Regions from separate parts of the Acinetobacter sp. G18 genome, predicted to be linked through region 2. Evidence: predicted binding sites of a transcription regulator. Region 2 holds the regulator's gene; the other holds the start of a gene.
The links. Region 2 encodes PhoB, which activates phosphate uptake and scavenging genes when phosphate is short. Its sites were predicted from a motif close to TGTCATNAANCTGTCATAA; they were not measured.
Positions count from the first base shown of each region.

Region 1 (3,439 bases), 1.1 Mb from region 2:
CTTAAACGGCAAGCAGGGACTGTTTCAGGAACTTGGCGAGGTGCAATGTCTTTTACTGCATTAGCAATAGCGCGAATATGATCAGGTGTGGTACCACAGCAACCACCAGTAATATTAATTAAGCCGCTTTCTGCAAATTCTTTTAAGAATGCAGCAGTTTGTTCTGGTGTTTCATCATATTCACCAAAAGCGTTTGGTAAGCCTGCATTTGGGTGTGCTGAAACAAACGTATCTGCGACATCGGAAATAGTTTTTACATGAGGACGCATTGCATCTGCACCAAGCGCACAGTTAAAGCCAATCGATAGTAAGTCACCATGACGTACAGAGTTCCAGAACGCTTCGGCAGTTTGACCTGTTAAGGTACGACCCGATGCATCGGTAATGGTCCCTGAAATCATGATTGGTAATTCATGACCAATTTGTTTAAAGACTTCTTTTACCGCAAAAATCGCAGCTTTACAGTTTAAGGTATCAAATACGGTTTCAATCAGAATGATATCTGCACCGCCTTCAATCAGCGCATGAGTCGCTTCAATATAGTTTTCTTTTAGTTCATCAAATGTAATGTTACGAAAAGCAGGGTCATTTACATTTGGTGAAATTGAACAAGTACGCGAAGTTGGCCCAAGTACACCTGCTACAAAACGCGGCTTGTCTGGAGTTGAATACTTTTCACAAGCTGCTTTGGCTAAACGTGCTGCTTCACGGTTAATCTCTGGAACAAGATCTTCCATGTGGTAGTCAGACATTGAAACACGCGTACCGTTAAAGCTATTGGTTTCAATAATATCTGCACCAGCATCAAGATAAGCTTCATGAATTCCTTGAATGATTTGAGGTTGTGTCAAAACTAAAAGGTCGTTGTTGCCTTTTAAGTCATGTGCCCAATCGGCAAAACGCTCACCACGGTAGTCGGCTTCTTCTAACTTATGGCGCTGGATCATCGTTCCCATGGCACCATCAATAATCAGAATGCGTTTAGCAAGAAGCGCTTTTAGGGTGGCAAGCGTAGACATAGAAAACCCCGATCTTTTATATGAATTTAAAAATGCGGCGCTATTGTAACAGAATAGCAGCACAAATGATGACCTACGAAGGTCACGAGTCGATGAGTAAAAAATTAGTAAAAAGAGTCGGTTTTATGACAAAAACAAAAGAATTTTCATGAAATGTTCATCAAATGATCATGATATTGAAATATTTCATGCCCAATATGCCGAAATATTACAGTTGTTTTGTATGAAAAATAAACATATGAGTCATTTTATTTATTTTTTTGCTGTAAAAATAAGCACAAAAGGAGCTCGTAAATAATGATTTAACTTATTGTATTTTAATAAAAAAATAAAAAATAGCGAGGAAAGGTGCATCAAATGAGGTCAAAATATAAAAAATTGACTTCATCAGGCGGCTCTTTGTCATATAATTGTCATAATTTAATTTAAGAATACAGAGGATTTTATTATCCTCTTACCGTCTGCATGAATTCTAATCTACCCCCTGTTTCGGATTCAAAACTTGCGGCAAACCTGCAAGCAAAATCGACGAATGTACACGTCCCAACACCGAAATTTTTTATGCCGGTGTTTCTGACGATTATTGTTGCAACACTTATTTATATTGGGTTTCAGGTTAGTGCTGATTTAGCGCATGTTCCACCTTTGAGCCTTTATTCGGTTATTCTTTTATCTACTGCGCTTTTCATTGCATTGGGCTTTGAATTTGTAAATGGTTTCCACGATACTGCCAATGCAGTTGCAACGGTCATTTATACAAATGCATTGCCTGCACCAGTTGCAGTCATGTGGGCTGGTTTTTGTAATTTCCTTGGGGTAATGGTCGCAAGTGGTGCTGTTGCTTATGGCATCATTGCATTGCTTCCTGTTGAACTTATCATGAATATGGGTAGCGGTGCTGGCTTTGCAATGGTTTTTGCATTGTTAATCGCTGCAATTCTTTGGAACCTTGGTACTTGGTTCTTAGGAATCCCAGCTTCTAGCTCTCACACCTTGATTGGTTCAATCTTGGGCGTGGGTATTATGAACCATCTATTGAGTGCATCGACTGGCGTAACGACTAGTGGTGTAGATATGGATCAGGTGATTAAAGTAGGTAAGGCATTATTATTTTCACCTTTAATTGGTTTTGCTTTTGCAGCAATCTTATTCTTGTTGGTTAAAACTATTTTTAAACGCCAATTAGAATTATTTCAGCCACCTGAAGGTAATAAGCCACCACCAGCAATCATTCGTGCAATTTTAATCTTTACCTGCACAGGTGTAAGTTTTGCACACGGTTCAAATGACGGCCAAAAAGGTATGGGTCTCATCATGCTCATTTTGGTTGGTTTAGTACCATTAGCTTATTCAATCAATAAAAACCTCGATACACAACAGGTTCAATCATTCCACCAGCTTTCTTCTCAAACTGCTGTTTTGTTAAACCATAATCAGCAAGAATTGACTGATGAAAAAGCGCGTGAAGTTTTAACAAAATATATTCAAACCAAGCAACAAACACCTGAAGTTGTACCTGCATTGGCAAGTATGACTGACCACTTAGGTGCTCGTGTTTCTAGCTATCGCGACTTAAAGGATATTCCTGAAGCTGCGATTAGTGAAATTCGTAATGACATGTATTTAAGCACAACCACGTTTAAACGTTTGGATAAAGCAGATGCTTTACCAAAAATGGATGATTCACAGAAAAAGCTTGTGAAAGATTATCGTGGTAGCTTGGATTCATTCTTACAGTACATTCCAAACTGGGTGAAAGTTGCAGTTGCATTAGCGCTTGGTCTTGGCACTATGGTCGGTTGGAAACGCATTGTGGTAACTGTAGGTGAGCGTATTGGTAAGAACCATATGACTTATGGTCAAGGTATGTCTGCTGAGCTTATTGCAATGAGTACAATTGCAGCAGCAGATGGTTTAGGTATGCCAGTTTCAACTACACATGTTTTAAACAGTGCTGTTGCAGGTACCATGGTTGCAAATAAATCTGGTCTAAACTTTAATACTGTTAAAACAATCTTATCAGCTTGGATATTTACTTTACCTGCGACCATCTGTTTGTCTGGTGGTTTATATTGGTTGTTCTTAAAGTTCATTTAAGTTGTCTGTTTAAATCTAAAAAGCCACTATTATTAGTGGCTTTTTTATTGGCATCTTTAAAAAAAAGATCGCTTTTTTCAGATAAATTCAGTAAAGAGTTAATGATTATTGCGAACACTTAGTGCTAAGTGATTGGCTCAAAAAATTGATGAAAGGATATAGGATGAAAACGGTTCAACTTGATCAGCTAAAACAACAATTCCCACTCATTCAAACATTACAAGATTACCAAGAAACATTTTGGTTCAATCCAAACCGTTATCCTTTAAACGATGCTCTCGCGAAAGTAGGTCTTAGCGAGCAAGATGTAAAAGATGCCGAGG
Region 1 covers NZ_CP109658.1:2,873,487-2,876,925, reverse strand. The annotation lists gene metH (methionine synthase) at 1-1,019, opposite strand, end outside; gene NE363_RS13615 (inorganic phosphate transporter) at 1,485-3,116, shown strand; gene NE363_RS13610 (D-serine ammonia-lyase) at 3,280-3,439, shown strand, end outside.
Region 1: the regulator PhoB is predicted to act here: its motif matches at 1,420-1,438, upstream of NE363_RS13615 (inorganic phosphate transporter).

Region 2 (3,439 bases):
GCCAAGAGAATTGCTAGTTGTTGCCCAATGCCAGAACCTGCGCCCGTAATTGCAGCGACTTTGTTTTTAAAATTTTTCATTGTCCATCCTTTGTTTTTCGATTTGCACAATCGGTTCATTGCATGTGCACTTTAGACTCTTTTAATATAATTTTGACAATATTCATTGTCAATATAGTACACTGTAATTTCAGATAGATTGGCACAATTCTGCTGACGGCTTTATCATAGGCCCATATTTGCCGAAAAACCGATAAATCAGGAAACCATTTTTTATGGCGACAAACGACTCAACCAGTAAAAAGAAAACAAAAACTGTGAGTAAAGAACGTCAGTTCAAAGGGTTATCTCTTACTGAGCGTAAAGAGGCACGCCGCGAAAAACTGATTGAAGCAGGTATTGCAACTTATGGAACTCTCGGCTTTTTTTCAGTGACGGTAAAAGATGTTTGCCAAGAAGCAAAACTCACCGAGCGCTATTTTTATGAATCTTTTAAAAAGAGTGAGGATTTATTCCAAACTATCTTTTTAAAAATGATTGAAGAGTTACAACAAAACTTAATGCAAGCTGTGATTAAAGCTGCGCCAGATCCAGAAAAAATGGTCGATGCGGGTTTAAGAGCACTGCTGACAACCTTAAAAGACGATCCGAGACTAGCTCGTATCATCTATGTTGATGCAGTTCTGGTTCAAGAATTACATAATCAGGCCACCATTCAGGAAACACTTGCTCAGTTTGATCGTATGATTCAAGCTTTCGTTATGCTGACCATGCCGCAAATTCAACATCATGAAAATGAGCTATCTTTAATCGCAACTGGCTTAAACGGATACGTGACACAAATTGCGATTCGCTGGGTGATGGGAGGCTTTGAGCAGTCTCTAGAGCAAGTTTTGACAGCTTGCCGTATTGTTTTCTTATCTTTATTGGCACAAGTTTCAAAATAATATTAAAGTTTTTTGACACGACTTTGACCTAAGAAACCTATAGGAAAGCAAACTGATAACACCTTGAATGATTTTAAGAAAATTTATGTTTTCCTGTCATCATTCGGTCATGTGCTTGCCGTATTTTTGTCACAAATTATTGCTAAATTCGATTTTATAGACTTTTCTGCAATGAAATTGTCATAATTAATCTTTGTAATAAGCCTGTCATAACTACAAAACGGTTCACCGTTAAAATCTACAAGGTATTACGCTGTGAAAGATGACTACATTTTAATTGTCGATGATGAGCTTCCTATTCGTGAAATGATCCATACTTCTTTGGACATGGCAGGCTTTCAATGTTTACAGGCTGAAGATGCTAAACAGGCTCATCAAATTATCGTCGACCAACGTCCGGCGCTTATCTTGCTCGATTGGATGTTACCTGGAGGGGTGAGTGGTGTCGACTTATGCCGCCGCTTAAAACGCGATGAAAATTTAGCAGAAATTCCAGTCATTATGCTCACCGCTCGCGGAGAAGAAGACCACAAAGTACAAGGTCTAGATGCCGGTGCAGACGACTATATGACTAAGCCATTTTCAACACGTGAACTGGTTTCTCGTATTAAAGCAGTTCTACGCCGTGCAAATGCATTAAGCGGTGAAAAAACGATTGATGCCAATGGTTTAATTCTTGATCCTGTAAGCCAGCGTGTAAGCTTTGGCAACAGTATTTTAGATATGGGACCAACTGAATATCGCTTGCTTGCATTTTTTATGACCCATCCAGAGCGTGCATATACACGTGCGCAGTTGCTCGATCAGGTATGGGGCGGTAATGTATACATCGAAGATCGTACCATCGATGTACATATTCGTCGTTTACGTAAAGTCTTAGAACCTTTTGGTGTTGACCGATTTGTTCAGACAGTACGTGGTACAGGTTATCGTTTCTCAACACGTGCAGATTTAGCCGCAGGTTAACCAAAATTTATGTATGAACCCTACCCCGTCCCTGAACAGGTACGTGAACAAAAACTTTCTCGTTACAGTAGTTTATGGACGTTTGCTAAACAAGATTTACGGCTTTTATTATTTTTCCTGATTATTGCGGGTTTAGTCGGTTTAGGGGTTGGGTATTTCTGGAGCTGTATTTTTATCGCCTTCGTGGTGTTTTTTGCACTCCAGTTACGTTCTTTATATTTGGTCAATGATTGGATTGCCAACAATCCTTACGATGTTCCTCCCAACTTAAGTGGTATTTGGGGGGCACTATTGTTTAATGTGTATCGTGCTCAGCGTCAGGAACGTATTGTTCAAGCCGAAATGGTTGGGCTGATTGACCGCGCTCAATCCTCTTTAGTTGCGCTAGCTGAAGCCGTTGTACTCATTGATGATCAACATCAAATTGAATGGTGGAACCCTGCCGCAGAGCGTTTATTGGGTATTAGCCCACTCGACCGTGGTCGCAACTTATTAACGATTTTGCGCCAGCCTACTTTTATTGAATATTTTAACAACATTGATCAGGCACCTGACGGCATTAAGCTACATTCCAACTTTGATGATGATCGTTATGTGCAAGTCAAACTCACACGGTTTGGTGGTGAAAGCCGCTTACTTGTCGCTTATGACGTGACTCGTATGCATAACCTTGAGCAAATGCGTAAAGACTTCGTCGACAATATTTCGCATGAACTACGTACTCCATTAACTGTACTCAGTGGCTACATCGAAACATTTACCGATCAAGAAGATATTAGCCCACGCTGGAAACGTGCATTTGACCAAATGCAATCACAAACCAAACGTATGAATGCGTTAGTGAATGATTTATTGCTGTTATCGAATTTAGAAAACAACAAAAAAATTGCAAAAAATCAGATTATTGAAATGCCGAGTTTAATGAATCAACTCTTTGATGATGCTCAGGCTTACAATGCCGATTATGGACACACGCTCAATTTACATATTGATAGCCACTGTGACCTCATTGGTTCAGACATGGAAATTGCTAGTGCATTTAGTAACTTAATTACCAATGCCATTAAGTACACACCAAAAGGCGGAACGATTACCATTGGTTGGCACGACGATGGTGAACATGCTTACTTTAGCGTACAAGATACAGGCATTGGGATTAACCCAAAACATTTGCCGCGGCTGACTGAGCGCTTTTACCGTGTAGATAGCGACCGTAGTCGTCAAACAGGTGGAACGGGTTTAGGTTTGGCGATTGTAAAACACGTGCTGATGCAACACGGCGCTTATTTAGACGTGCAATCTAAAGAAAATGAAGGGTCAACATTTACCGCAGTTTTTCCAAAAGAAAGACTATATAACATGACCTAAAATTACCCCTCATATATAAAAAGCCGACTCATAAAAAGTCGGCTTTTTTGTGAAAATCACACTCTGTTTATTTAGAAGTCGAGCAATACGACTTGATCTGATTTTTCTCTATAACGTTTAAGAAGTTGGTAGCGAAAGTATTGCTTTGACGCAGGGCAT
Region 2 covers NZ_CP109658.1:115,918-119,356, reverse strand. The annotation lists gene NE363_RS00550 (SDR family NAD(P)-dependent oxidoreductase) at 1-80, opposite strand, end outside; gene NE363_RS00545 (TetR/AcrR family transcriptional regulator) at 275-946, shown strand; gene phoB (phosphate regulon transcriptional regulator PhoB) at 1,202-1,912, shown strand; gene phoR (phosphate regulon sensor histidine kinase PhoR) at 1,922-3,280, shown strand; gene NE363_RS00530 (alpha/beta fold hydrolase) at 3,348-3,439, opposite strand, start outside.